Regions from separate parts of the Streptomyces sp. NPDC046881 genome, predicted to be linked through region 1. Evidence: riboswitches for the same ligand, from Rfam matches in the RefSeq annotation. Region 1 holds a riboswitch; each other region holds the start of a gene.

The links. Region 1 has a riboswitch for cyclic di-AMP ahead of ABZ923_RS22740 (LysM peptidoglycan-binding domain-containing M23 family metallopeptidase). Riboswitches for the same ligand answer to the same signal wherever they lie in the genome.
Region 2: another riboswitch for cyclic di-AMP. It lies ahead of ABZ923_RS32355 (M23 family metallopeptidase); the one in region 1 lies ahead of ABZ923_RS22740 (LysM peptidoglycan-binding domain-containing M23 family metallopeptidase).
Region 3: another riboswitch for cyclic di-AMP. It lies ahead of ABZ923_RS28155 (transglycosylase family protein); the one in region 1 lies ahead of ABZ923_RS22740 (LysM peptidoglycan-binding domain-containing M23 family metallopeptidase).

Annotation. Positions count from the first base shown of each region.
Region 1 is NZ_JBEYXJ010000048.1:33,046-37,654, reverse strand. Features, by position in the region: gene ABZ923_RS22750 (TetR family transcriptional regulator C-terminal domain-containing protein) at 1-91, shown strand, start outside; gene ABZ923_RS22745 (SGNH/GDSL hydrolase family protein) at 186-971, opposite strand; gene ABZ923_RS22740 (LysM peptidoglycan-binding domain-containing M23 family metallopeptidase) at 1,144-2,025, opposite strand; cyclic di-AMP (ydaO/yuaA leader) riboswitch at 2,031-2,188, opposite strand; gene ABZ923_RS22735 (alpha-galactosidase) at 2,492-4,564, opposite strand.
Region 2 is NZ_JBEYXJ010000097.1:7,528-12,136, forward strand. Features, by position in the region: gene ABZ923_RS32350 (PP2C family protein-serine/threonine phosphatase) at 90-1,271, shown strand; cyclic di-AMP (ydaO/yuaA leader) riboswitch at 1,517-1,685, shown strand; gene ABZ923_RS32355 (M23 family metallopeptidase) at 1,693-2,727, shown strand; gene ABZ923_RS32360 (aldo/keto reductase) at 2,813-3,757, shown strand; gene ABZ923_RS32365 (PrsW family intramembrane metalloprotease) at 4,444-4,609, opposite strand, start outside.
Region 3 is NZ_JBEYXJ010000072.1:28,793-33,401, forward strand. Features, by position in the region: gene ABZ923_RS28140 (cytochrome P450) at 1-769, shown strand, start outside; gene ABZ923_RS28145 (DUF899 family protein) at 763-1,446, opposite strand; gene ABZ923_RS28150 (transglycosylase family protein) at 1,739-2,812, shown strand; cyclic di-AMP (ydaO/yuaA leader) riboswitch at 2,996-3,171, shown strand; gene ABZ923_RS28155 (transglycosylase family protein) at 3,176-3,883, shown strand; gene eno (phosphopyruvate hydratase) at 4,181-4,609, shown strand, end outside.

The DNA of each region.
Region 1 (4,609 bases):
GGCGCGCTCCCGCGCACAGGAGTGGGTGGACGACGCCCTCGCCCGGGAACTGGGCCTGGACCGGGGGATGTTGACCGAACGGGCACGGTGACCACCGAACGGGCACGGTGAGCGCGGCGGCCGAACCGCGGTCACCGGGCCGCGCCCCGCCCGCCCACGGGGGCGGCAGGGCGCGGTCCGCCGGGTCAGGCCACCGAGGCGATGCGCATCTTGATGTCGTCCGGGGAGAGGGCGCCCTTGGCGGTGACGTGGTCGCCGGAGGACTCGCCGCGCAGGCGGCGGCCGATCCAGGGGACGAGGTACTCGCGGGCCCACTGGACGTCGTCGCGGCGGACGTCCAGGGTGCCCCGGGGCGGCAGCGGCGGCCACGGCTGCTCCGGGTCGGCCGGGACGTCCAGGCCGAGGACCTGTCCGGCGCGCAGCGCCACGCGCGTGTGGCCCTCGGGCGAGAGGTGCAGCCGGTCGTTGTCCCAGGCCCTGCGGTCCTGCACGGACTTCAGGGACCACAGGTCGAGGACGGGACAGCCGTACCGGTCGGCGATGGCCCGGACGTGCCCGTTGTAGGTGGCGATCTTGCCGCGCAGGTGCTTGAGCACGGGCACGCGCCGGGTGTCGAAGCCGGTCGTCACCATGACGGTGCCGACGGCCTCGGTCAGCCGGGCCACCGCGCTCTCGAAGCGCTCGGCGACCTCGTCGGGGTCGGTGCCGGGGCGGATGATGTCGTTGCCGCCCGCGCAGAAGGAGACCAGGTCGGGGGCGAGTTCGACGGCCCGGGGGAGCTGGTCGGCCACGATCTGGTCCAGCAGCTTCCCGCGCACGGCGAGGTTGGTGTACTGGAAGTCCCCCTCGGGGCGCCGGTCGGCGAGCAGTACCGCGAAGCGGTCGGCCCAGCCCACGAACGCCCCGTCGGGGCCGGGGTCGCCGACGCCCTCGGTGAAGCTGTCCCCCACCGCCACGTACGACCCGATCACTGATGCGTTGTCATTCTTCGAATCGTCTGCCACGTCGGACCATGATTCACCTTTCGATGTGGCCTACGCGACCGTAGGCGGGGGTTGACGAACGGTGAGATGAGCCACTCTTAAAACTCTTAAATAATGTGCCAAGTCAGGAATAGGCGGCGCCGGGCAGTGGGGGCGGGTGTCAGCCGACGGGGACGCCGTGCGCGCGGAGGTAGGCGACCGGGTCCAGGTCCGAGCCGTAGTCCGGCGTGGTGCGGATCTCGAAGTGCAGGTGCGGTCCGGTCACGTTGCCGGTGGCGCCGGACAGGCCGACCTGCCGGCCCGCGGTCACGGTCTGGCCGGCCGAGACGGAGAGCTGCGAGAGGTGGGCGTACTGGGCGTAGCGGCCGTCGTCCAGCCTGAGGACGACCTGGTTGCCGTACGCGCCGCCCCAGCCGGCGGAGACGACGGTGCCCGCGGCGACGGCCTTGACGGGGGTGCCGGTCGGGACGACGAAGTCGACGCCGGTGTGGTAGCCGCTGGACCACATGCTGCCGGCGACGTGGTAGCCGGTGCCGACGGTGGCGCCGGCCACCGGCAGGGTGTAGCCGGCGGAGGCGGTGGGCGCGGCGTCGGACCCGGCCGGCCGGGCGGGCTTCGGGGCGGCCGGGCGGGCCGGCTGGGCGGCGGACTCGGTGCGGGCCGGCGCGGCCTGCCCGCCGAGGCGGAGCTTCAGGCCCGGGCGGATGAGCGCCGGATCGGCGCCGACGGCCTGCCGGTTGTCGTCGTAGAGCCGCTGCCAGCCGCCGCTGACGTGCTGCTCCTCGGCGATCTTCGCGAGGCAGTCGCCACCGCGCACGGTGTAGGTGCGCACGCCCGCTTCCTGCTGGGCGGCGGTCTTCGCAGCGGTCTGCGGAAGGGACTGCACGGCCGCTTCGGACACGGGCTGTGCGGGGGTCGCGGCATGCGCTCCGGCGGCCCCGACGAGCGGGAGCGCGAGGGCGGCGCCGCCGGTTCCGGCGGCGGCGAGGGAGCGGGAGAGACGCGGGGTCTTGGGGCGTCGGTGCTTACCCTTTGCGGGCATGGCGCTGTTCCTCTCCGGCGCCTGCGAGGTCAGCTGTCGGGTTCGGGCTGGAGCTGCCCGGCCGTGCGCGCACGGCTGCACCCCTAGCCTGTCGCGGAGACCGGGACAGGCGGTCGTACCTGGTGGGTCCCCCGCTCCTGCCGAGACCGGTCATGTGTGGGCAGTCCGGACGGCGGCAGGATTCGGCGTTCCGTCCGGTTGGGTGGCGAACGTAAGCGAGCGGGACGCGTGAAACAAGCAGCCGATTCCGGCTGTTCGCGTTTTGGGTGATCCGACGCGGGAATCCACGGTCACCCTCGGTGAATTCCCGGCCCTTCGTTCCCTCAGTTTCCCTCGTGGCGACGGGTATTACGCGGACATGACGCGCGACGCTCGGTCACGGCTATGACGCTCCTCACGCGGTTCGGTCCTCTGCCCCCGCATTCCGCAGCGAGTTGGAACAAAGGGGGTAATCCGTACAGAGCGCTCAGATACGGCGGAGCCGGATGACCGTCGCATCCAGGTCGCCCTTCAGCCCGGTGTGCAGCCCGTGGTGCAGCAGTACGGCACCCCGGTGCACTTCGCCCGTTTCACGGCATTCGTACGATGCTGCCGGGTCGAGCCCGCGCAGCCGCACCGCCGGGACCGGCTCGCCGTGGCTCTGCGCCTGGAGCCAGGCGAGGACGACCGCCTCCTCGTCCCGGAGGTACTGCACGGCGCTCAGGCCGCCCGTGGGGGGCCGCAGCCGGTACAGCTCGCCGTGCTGCACGACCGGGCGGATCTCCTTGTACAGCTCCACCCACCGCCGGGCCTCGGCCAGCTCCTCCGCGCTCCACTCCGTCAGGTCCCCGCCCACCCCGAGCACGCCCGCCATGGCGCTGACGAACCGGAACCGCAGCGAGCTGACCCGCCCGTTGAGCTGGGTGTTGGGGCTGTCGGTGACCCAGGCCGCCATCACGCGCGCGGGATGGATCTGGGTGAAGCCGTGCTGGATGGCGAGCCGGTCCAGCGGGTCGGTGTTGTCGGAGGTCCACACCTGGTCGGTGCGGCCGAGCACACCGAGGTCGATCCGGCCGCCGCCGCCCGAGCAGGACTCGAAGGCGACACCGGGATGGGCCGCCCGCAGCCGGTCCAGCAGGGCGTACAGGGCGCGGACGTGGTCCACCCACAGGCGCTGCGGGTACGGTTCCCCGGGCCAGCCGGCGTCGGTGAAGCAGCGGTTGAAGTCCCACTTCACATAGTCGACCGGGGCGCTGGAGAGCAGGGTGTCCAGCCGCTCCCAGAGGTACTCCTGGACGTCCTCGCGCGCGAGGTTGAGAACGAGCTGGTTGCGCAGTTCCGTCCGCCGGCGTCCCGGCTGGTGCTGCACCCAGTCGGGATGGGCGCGGTACAGGTCGCTGTCGGGGTTGACCATCTCGGGCTCGACCCAGATGCCGAACTGCATGCCGAGGCCGTGCACCTGGTCGGCGAGGGGCTTCAGGCCGTGCGGGAAGCGGTCGGGGTTGGGGGTCCAGTCGCCGAGGCCGGCGCGGTCGCCGGTGCGGGTGCCGAACCAGCCGTCGTCGACGACGAACAGCTCGATCCCGATCTCGGCGGCCCGGCGGGCGAGCGCGAGCTGCTGCTCCTCGGAGATGTCGAAGAAGGTGGCCTCCCAGGAGTTGAACAGCACGGGCCGGTCCCGGTCGGCGTCCGGAACGACGTACGCGCGCTGGTAGGCGTGCCAGGCGCGGCTCGCGCCGCCGAAGCCGCCGTCGCTCCACAGGCCCGCGAAGACCGGGGTGGTGTACGACTCCCCGGGCGCGAGGAGCAGCAGGCCCGAGTCGTCGTAGCCGGCGCCGCCGGTGATCTGCACGCGCGCGTCCGGCAGCTGGGCGACCGCGATGCGCCAGGAGCCGGACCAGCCGAGCGCGCAGCCGTAGACCTCGCCGTGCTCCTCGGTGGCGTCGCTGTCGAGGGCGACCCAGGGCAGGTGCTGGTGGCCGGTGTGGCCGCGGCGGCTGCCGATGACCTTCTCGCCGTAGGTGAGGGGGGCGGCGGTGAGCCGGGACTCGGCGGCCCAGCGGCCGTGCAGCTGGGACAGGTGCCAGCCCTCGCGGTCGGGCAGCGTCCAGGTGGCCGCGTCGGCCCGCAGCAGCTCCACGCGCGCGTGGCCGCCGTTGACGACGGTCACCCAGCGCTCGACCACGTCGCCGCGCATCCGGTAGTGCAGCGTGATCCCCACGCCGTCGTCGTCGAAGCGCAGCCGCAGCTCGTCGCCCTCCGTGGCGCAGGCGACGAAGCGCCACTCGGTGCCACGCCGCTCCTCGGTGCGGACGGACAGGGCGGGGCGGACGAACCGGGGTCCGCCCTCGACGGGGTACTCCTCACGGCCGTCCAGCGGGGACTCGAAGGGCCGGTAGCCGGGCAGCGGGCGCACCGCGAGCGCCTCGGCGTCGGCGAGGGAGATCCGCGGCCCCCAGTGCAGGTGCAGCAGCTCGTCCGCGTCGGTGAGATGCAGGGCGTAGCTGCTGTGGGGCCCCGAAAGGAGCCACGTACGACCGTTTTCCGCGATGTCCACCATCGAGACCTCACAAGGGCCAACAGATCCGCTCAAGTCCCAACATCA
Region 2 (4,609 bases), on a different contig from region 1:
GCTCGCACACCCCTTTCGGTCCACAGGGGTCGCCCGGTGTCCCGGGGCCCGGAAACCTGGAGGTACGTCGGACATGTGGGAGACACGCGGTGCGCCCTGGAAAGGTGGAGGAGAGCCCGTACGTCAGGGCGGGCGGCCGGCTTCCCGGCGATCCCGTGCCCGACCCCGGGCCGGGCGCCGAGCCCGCGCCGGTGCGGGTCCGCCGCCGCCCGGGGCCGCGCGGCCTGGCCCGCGCGCTGCCCGTGCTCCTCGTCGGCTGCGGGGTCCTGTACGGCCTGCTCACCCCGGAGGCCTTCACCCCGGTCCCCTTCTTCACCGCCGCCCCGCTGGCCGCCGCCCCCCTCTCCGCGCTGCGCACCACCGTGCTCACCGGCCTCGCGTCCCTCGCCGCCGCCTACGCCGTGCACACCGACGCCGGTGCCCACCCGACCGTGGGCACCGTCACCGACGTGGTCACCGTGGCCACGGTCGCCCTGCTGGCCGCCGCCATCAACCGGGTGGTCCGGCGCGGGGACCGGCAGCTCGCCTCCGCCCGCGAGATCGCCGAGGCCGCCCAGCGGGCCGTCCTGCCCGAGCCCGCCGCACGGATCGGCGGCTTCGAGATCGCCGCCCGCTACGAGGCGGCGCGGCAGGACGCGTTCATCGGCGGCGACCTGTACGCGGTGCAGGACAGCCCGCACGGCGTCCGGCTGGTCGTCGGGGACGTGCGCGGCAAGGGCATGGGCGCGGTGGCCGCCGTCGCCGTGGTGATCGGCGCGTTCCGGGAGGCGGCCGAGCAGGAGGCCACGCTGGAGCAGGTGGCCGAGCGGCTGGAGCGGGCGCTGGCCCGCGAGGGCACCCGCCGCGACGGCATCGACGCGCTCGAGGGGTTCACCACCGCGGTCCTCGCCGAACTCCCGCACGGCGAGGGGCTCGTACGGATCGTCAACCGCGGCCACCCGCCGCCGCTGCTGCTGCACGCCGACGGCACCCTGCGCACCCTGGCCGCCGCCGAGCCCGCGCTCCCGCTGGGCATGGGCGACCTGGGCCTGTGGCGGGACCGGGCCACCGAGGCCTGCTTCCCGAGCGGCGCCACCCTGCTCTTCCACACCGACGGCCTCTCGGAGGCCCGGGACGCCCACGGCCGGTTCTACGACCCCGAGCGGCGGCTCGCCGGGCGCACCTTCCCCGGCCCGGCCGCGCTGCTCGGCCGGCTCGCCGCGGAGGTGCGCCGGCACTGCGGCGGTGACATGACCGACGACATGGCGCTGCTCGCCGTACGACGGCCCTGACGTTCGTCACCCAAGGTGACCGGACGAGCGCCCTCCGCATAACATCTGAGTCACCATCAAAACCTGAAGTGACTGCTGAACTCTTCCGAGGTCCGGCCAACTCGCCCGTTTTGGCGGGGTAGCGGGCGATAACTCCGCCGGTGAAAACGTTAACGATCAAGCCGAACGGCTTGGAAAGTGACTGGCAAGTCTATTAACGTTCGATAACGCAGCGCGGTCGTCCCAGCCGTCACCAGAGGCGGCTCCGTGCGCACGCGCCGAATCCCGCAAGGGAACCGGGGAACCACCACCTTGGGGTGAATCACGCGGATGCCGTCGTGAACTCATCGAGTCCACGACCGGTATACGCGCGTAGGAGACCTTCCTGCTCCGAACCCGTCAGCTAACCCGGTAGGCGGAGGAAGGAAAGGAGTACGCCCGCGTGGCGTCCAACCGGCCTGCCCCAGAAGCCCCCTTCATACCGGCTCAGCGCGAGACCGACACCTTCGGTTACGGCTCCTACCGCGCCGAGGAGGGCACCTGGGAGGAGTGGAACCCGACCGAGGAATCCGTCGCCCCGGTCCGTGGCCGGCACCGCGTCGCCAAGCAGCGCGGCGGCTTCGCGCGCAGCTCCACCGTCCTCGGCGTCGGCGTCATGGCCGCGGTCGGCGCGGGCGGCATGGCCAGCGCCAACACCGGCAAGCCGCCGGTCTCCATCTCCCTTCCGGACCTGCCCTCCGTCGGCTCCCTCTTCGAGGACGGCTCCGGCGACGCCCCGGCCGCCGAGGCCACCACCACGCTCAGCAGCGTCGGCGTGGCCACCGCGGACGCCGAGGACGGCACCGACGCGGGCGAGGCCCTGCGCAACCGGATCATGGCCCAGGCCGAGCAGCAGCAGGGCCAGGCCGACAGCAAGGCCACCGCCGTCGCGCTCGCCGCCGCCGAGAAGAAGGCCGCCGACGCCGCCGCCCAGGCCGAGAAGGAAGCCGCCGCCAAGGCCGCCGCGGCCAAGGAGAAGGCGGAGGCCGCCGCCGAGAAGAAGGCCGAGGAGGCGCGGCTGGCCCGGCTGGCCAAGCAGTACACGCTGCCGACCTCCTCGTACACGATCACCTCGACGTTCGGCCAGGCCGGTTCGATGTGGTCCTCCGGCTACCACACGGGTCTGGACTTCGCCGCCCCCACCGGCACCCTGATCAAGGCCGTGCACAGCGGCACGATCACCGAGGCGGGCTGGGCCGGCTCCTACGGCTACCGCACGATCCTCACCCTGGACGACGGCACCGAGCTGTGGTTCTGCCACCAGTCCTCGATCAACGTCAAGGCCGGCCAGAAGGTCTCCACTGGCGAGGTCATCGGCCGCGTCGGCGCCACCGGCAACGTCACCGGCCCGCACCTGCACCTGGAGGTCCACCCCGGCGGCCAGGCCACCGGGATCGACCCCATGGCGTGGCTGCGCGGCAAGGGCCTCACCCCCTGACGTCCCCGCCCCGCGCGGGGCACTTCGCGGGAAATCGACGCCGGTGGCGGAATGCGATCATCCGTCACCGGCGTTGAGCTGTCGTATGACGTCACTTCGTAAACTGGGCTCTTCCGATCTCGAGGTCTTCCCGCTCGCCCTGGGCGGCAACGTCTTCGGCTGGACCGCGGACGAACAGGCCTCCTTCGCCGTCCTCGACGCCTACACGGCGGCCGGCGGCAACTTCATCGACACCGCCGACGCCTACTCCGCCTGGGTCGAGGGCAACCAGGGCGGCGAGTCGGAGACGATCATCGGCAAGTGGGTCAGGGCCCGCGGCAACCGCTCCGACGTCGTCATCGCCACCAAGGTCAGCCAGCACCCGGAGTACCAGGGGCTGTCCGCCGCCAACATCAAGGCCGCGGCCGACGCCTCCCTGCGCCGCCTGGACACCGACTACATCGACCTCTACTACACCCACTTCGACAAGCCCGAGGTGCCGGTCGAGGAGATCATCGGCGCGCTGGACGAGCTGGTGAAGGCCGGCAAGGTCCGGCAGATCGCCGCGTCCAACATCACCCCCGAGCGCCTGCGGGCCTCCCTGGAGTTCTCCGACCGCGAGGGCCTCGCCCGCTACGTCGCCCTCCAGCCGCACTACAACCTGGTCTCCCGGGACACCTACGAGGGCCCGCTGCAGGACCTCGCCGCCCGCGAGGGGCTGGCCGCCGTCCCGTACTTCTCCCTCGCCTCGGGCTTCCTCACCGGCAAGTACCGGCCCGGCACGACCGTCGACAGCGCCCGCGCCGGCGGCGCCGAGAAGTACGCCGGCACCGAGCGCGGCCAGAAGGTCCTCGCGGCCCTGGACGAGGTCGCCGCCGCGCACGAGGCCCCGGTGGCCACCGTCGCCCTGGCCTGGCTCGCCGCCCAGCCGACGATCACCGCCCCGATCGCCTCGGCCCGGACGGTGGAACAGCTGCCGGCGCTGCTGGGCGTGGCCGAGCTGACCCTCACGGACACCGAGGTGGCCCACCTGACGGAGGCGTCCGCCTAGGGGCCCCTCCGGATCCTCCCGATGTCGCGGGGGCCCGGCAGGCCCACCATCCGCGACACCGGGGCCCCGCCCGGGCCGGCCAGCAGTGCGGCCGCTCGGCGCGGGCCTGAGCTGTTTGGCGCGGCCCTGATCCGAAAGAGAGGCGCTGGCCCTTCGCACCGGGACCGCCCGATCCGGTGGTGCCGCGCCCTCGTCGGCTTTTGGGTTTGCGGCGGCCCGGTCTGGCGGTGCCGCGCCCGTGTCGGCCCTTCGCACCGGGGCGGCGGCCGGGTCTGGCGGTGCTGCGCCCTCGTCGGCTTTTGGGTTTGCGGCGGCCCGGTCTGGTGGTGCCGCGGCCGTGTCGGTCCTTCGCACCGGGGCGGCCCGGTCTGCCGGGGCCACGCCGGCGTCGGTCCTTGGGTTTGCGGCGGCCCGGTCTGGTGGTGCCGCGGCCGTGTCGGTCCTTCGCACCGGGGCGGCCGGGTCTGCCGGGGCCACGCCGGCGTCGGTCCTTGGGTTTGCGGCGGCCCGGTCTGGCGGTGCCGCGCCCGTGTCGGCCCTTCGCACCGGGACGGCTCGGTCCGGCGGTGCCACGGCCGTGTCGGCCCTTCGCACCCGGACGGCCCGGTCTGGCGGTGCCGTGCTCTCGACGGTCCTTGGCTTTGCGGTGGCCCGGGCCGGCGTGCCGTGCCCCGTCGGCCCCGGGGCTACGTCCGGTACGGGTTGTACGCGGCGTACGGCATCGCCGGATACCCGTAGGGCGCCGGCTGCCAGTGCGTCGGCGCCGGTACGGAGGCCCGGCTCGCGTACTCCAGGGCCGGCCGGGCCACGTGCCTGCGCTTCCACAGCTCGTCCAGCAGCTCCCGCTCCCGC
Region 3 (4,609 bases), on a different contig from region 1:
GGACTGGGCGGGCATGATGATCCGGCACGGCGGAGGCCCCCGGGGCGGGGTCGCCCGGTCGGTGAAGAAGATGCGCGGCTATCTCGGCGAGCTGATCCACCGGAAGCGGGAGGCGCTGCCCGCCGTGCCCGCGCCCGGCGAGGACCTGATCTCCGGCCTCATCCGGGCCTCCGACCACGGCGAGCACCTCACCGAGAACGAGGCCGCCGCCATGGCCTTCATCCTGCTGTTCGCCGGCTTCGAGACGACGGTCAACCTCATCGGCAACGGCACCTACGCCCTGCTCACCCACCCCGGGCAGCGCCGCCGGCTGCAGGAGTCCCTGGCCCGCCACGAGACCGGCCTGCTGGCGACCGGCGTGGAGGAACTCCTGCGCTTCGACGGCCCGGTGGAGCTGGCCACCTGGCGGTTCGCCACCGAGCCGCTGACCATCGGCGGGCAGGACGTCGCGGCGGGCGATCCGGTGCTCGTCGTCCTCGCCGCCGCCGACCGGGACCCGGAGCGGTTCGCCGACCCGGACGTGCTGGACCTCGCCCGCCGCGACAACCAGCACCTCGGGTACGGGCATGGCATCCACTACTGCCTGGGCGCGCCGCTCGCCCGCCTGGAGGGCCAGACCGCGCTCGCGACCCTGCTCACCCGGCTGCCGGACCTGCGGCTCGCCGCGGACCCGGCGGAGCTGCGCTGGCGCGGCGGGCTCATCATGCGCGGCCTGCGCACCCTGCCGGTGGAGTTCACGCCGGTCGGCGGGGACGGCGGCGGTCAGTAGTCCAGTTCCGCGAACCACTCGCCCCGGCCGCCCGGCGTCAGGTCGAGCAGGTGCCAGACGGGGCAGAGGAGGTCGATGCCGCGCTGGTCGACGTCCTCGGCCATGCGGGGGCGGGCGGAGTAGAAGTGGCGGACCGTGCCGTCGGCGTCCCGGGTGAAGACGGAGACCGTGGAGTCCTGGACGCCGTCCGCGTCCTCGCTGCCCAGGTCGTACTTGAAGGTGCTGTCCCCGCAGCTCAGCAGGCGCAGCCGGGACCAGCCGCGGGTGCGGGCGTGCTGCCGCAGGACGGGCGGGTCGGCGGCGGCCACGACGACGAGGTCGGCGTTCTGGGCGAGGTGGTGGGCGATGCCGTTGTAGCCGTCGATCCACAGGGTGCACATCGGGCACGGACTGGTCTGCCGTTTGCCGTACATGAAGTGGTAAACGATCAACGGCCGGCCGGGGCCGGTGAACAGCCGGCTCAGGGTGACCTCGCGCACCGGGGTGTCGCCCGCGTCGAGGTCGGCGGGGCCTTCGAGGAAGACGTAGTCGTCGACCTCGGGGCCCGGGGGAAGCGCCCTGCGCCGGGCCGCGACTTCTTCGCGGTGGCGCATGAGGTCGATCTCGGCGTGGCGGAGTTCCTCGCGGGCGGCGAGGTACTCCGCGGACTCGCCGGGAAGTCGGGTGTGCCGGAACATCGTGGTCCCTCCTGGCTGGGAAGCCCCCCAGGTCATGTCGGGTCCATGGTTCCGGTTGCCGCCCCGGCCCGCGGTGCGACGGCGCCGTTCCCGACGGGTGACGGCGGGGTGTGGGAGCGAATGGTGACGGCCCCTCAGCCGGAAGATGACAACATCTCAACTCTGTGATCTTCACGTGATCTGCGCGGCATGAACTTGTGACAAGTGATCGTCTGCCGATACGTTCACCCATCAGCGCGGCGACCGGCTCCATCCGCCGCGCCGGCTCTGCTGTCGCTCGAAAGGCTTCTGCATGCTCTCCGGGAACGGTCGACACCGTCGCCCCCGCCAGGCCCCCGCCCTCCTCGTCGCGGCCGGCGTGACCGGCTCCGCCATCGCCATCCCGCTCCTCGGCGCGGCGAGCGCCAACGCGGCCGACGGCACCACGTGGGACAAGGTGGCCGAATGCGAGAGCGGCGGCTCCTGGAGCGCGGACACCGGCAACGGGTACTACGGCGGCCTGCAGATCTCGCAGGACGACTGGAACGCCTACGGCGGCGGCCAGTACGCGGCCAGCCCCGACCAGGCCAGCCGCAACCAGCAGATCGCCGTCGCCGAGAAGATCCTCGCCGACAAGGGCACCTCCCCGTGGGCCACCTGCGCCCTGCTGTCCGGGCTGACCACGGGCTCGGGCTCCTCCGTGGACGTCGACACGGGCGTCGGCGGCTCCGGTGACACGGACGGTTCGGGCGACTCGTCCGGATCGACCGAGAAGTCCGATACATCCGGCAACTCCGGCTCCTCCGACGCCTCCGAGGGCTCCGGCCCGTCCGGTCGGCCGGACGCGTCGCCCTCCACCGGTGCCGGCTCCGACGCCAACTCCGGCTCGGGCTCCGGCTCCTCGTCGGACGCGACCGCCGAGCCGGGCGGGAAGCCGGACAAGGGTGCCGGTACGGACACCGGCTCCAAGGGGACCAAGGGCCCCAAGTCGGACAAGTCCGCCTCGCCGGACGCCGGAGACTCGCGGGGATCCGCCCCGACGGCCACCCCGGGCACCGGTGCGGCGGACAACCCCCAGCAGGCCGCCGGTTCCTGGAGCCTGGTCGACACCGGGGCCCTCAGTGGCGGGCGCCACCGCGGGGCGAGCGCGGACGAAAACGTGACGAGCGGTCAGGAAGTCACCTCTTCCGGACGGCACGCAGCGCGCGAAACGGACACGTACACCGTCCGCGAGGGCGACACCCTCGCCTCCATCGCCGACTCCCTTGAGGTCGACGGCGGGTGGCACGCGCTCTACGTCGGCAACAAGAAGGCCATCGGGGCCGACCCGAACCACATCAGCGCCGGTCAGACCCTGGAAGTCGAGGGCGAAACCGACGCGAAGTAGCCGGAGTTGACGCCCCACTTAGCGCCTTAATGTCCGGTTTGGCGAAAGTGTGGGATGAGTCTCAGAAGCCCTGATCGTCTTTGAAATTCCGCGGATCGCGTGTCTACGGTCGAGGCCGCTCGTCACCACGAGCCCCGGCAGTCGCAACGCCGAATCCTGCCAGCGGTTGCCCGGGAACAGTCGTCGCGTCAAGCGCCGTAGGCAGGAGCGGGGGACCCAAGGTAAGTGCCGGGCCCGGCAGTTGACTGCCGGACCGGCTGGGGGTGAAGCCGCGCCACCCGCGACAGCGGGAGCGCGGCCGGGCAACTCAACCGGCCCGAACCCGACAGCTCACCTCGCAGGCGTCGGTGAGGGGATCGATCCATGCTGTTTACCGGCAAGGGCAAGCACCGTCGTCCGTCCAAGGCCGTTCGCGCCATCACGCTCGCCGGTGTCACCGGTGCCGCCGTCGCCGCCCCGCTGATGGCGGCCGGCAACGCCTCCGCCGCCACCTCCGCCGAGTGGGACAAGGTCGCCCAGTGCGAGTCCGGCGGCAACTGGTCCATCAACACCGGCAACGGCTACTACGGCGGTCTGCAGTTCTCCGCCTCCACCTGGGCCGCGTACGGCGGCACCGCCTACGCCCCGCAGGCCAACCAGGCCAGCAAGGCACAGCAGATCGCGGTCGCCGAGAAGGTCCTCGCCGCGCAGGGCAAGGGCGCCTGGCCGGTCTGCGGCACGGGCCTGTCCGGCACCCCGTACAACGGCTCGGCGCCGAGCACCTCCTCGAACTCGGGCAGCGGCACCGGCACCACCACCACCCGCTCCACCGAGCAGCAGAGCGCCTCCCGCTCCGCGGAGCGTCCGGCCGCGAGCGCGAGCAAGGGCCAGAGCAAGACCGTCACCACCCCGACCGGCAAGAAGGTCAAGAAGGGCGACGGCGAGTACAAGGTCGTCACCGGCGACACGCTCAGCACCATCGCCCAGAAGCACCACGTGCAGGGCGGCTGGAAGAAGCTGTTCGAGCTGAACAAGGACATCGTCGAGGACGCCAACCTGATCTACCCGGGTCAGCAGCTGCACCTGAAGTGACACCCGGCTGCCGGCCGGATCACCGGGCCCGCACATCCGTGCGGGCCACCCTGAAGACCCCCGTGCGGGCCACCCCCCGGTCCCCACGGGCTCCCCGCCCCGGTGCGTGTTCCCCCGTACGCACCGGGGCGGGGTTTTTTCATGCCTCCCGCCACCCCCTTTGTTTCAGGCGGGAACAAAAGGTAGCGTCGCCTTGTCCACGGGACGGTCGGTCGGTGGCCGACGCCCCCGGGACGGTTAGGCTCTAGGCGCAAGGCACACCAGCCCCGCACTTCCAGCGTCACATCCAAGAAGGAGATGCTCGTGCCGTCCATCGACGTCGTCGTAGCCCGGGAAATCCTGGACTCCCGAGGCAACCCCACGGTCGAGGTCGAGGTCGGCCTCGACGACGGCAGCACGGGTCGTGCCGCCGTTCCGTCCGGCGCCTCGACCGGCGCCTTCGAGGCCATCGAGCTCCGCGACGGTGACCCGAACCGCTACCAGGGCAAGGGCGTCGAGAAGGCCGTCCTCGCCGTCATCGAGCAGATCGGCCCGGAGCTGGTCGGCTACGACGCCACCGAGCAGCGCCTGATCGACCAGGCCATGTTCGACCTGGACGCCACCGACAACAAGGGCTCCCTCGGCGCCAACGCCATCCTCGGCGTCTCGCTCGCCGTCGCCCACGCCGCCTCCGAGGCCAGCGACCTGCCCCTGTTCCGCTACCTGGGCGGCCCGAACGCGCACCTG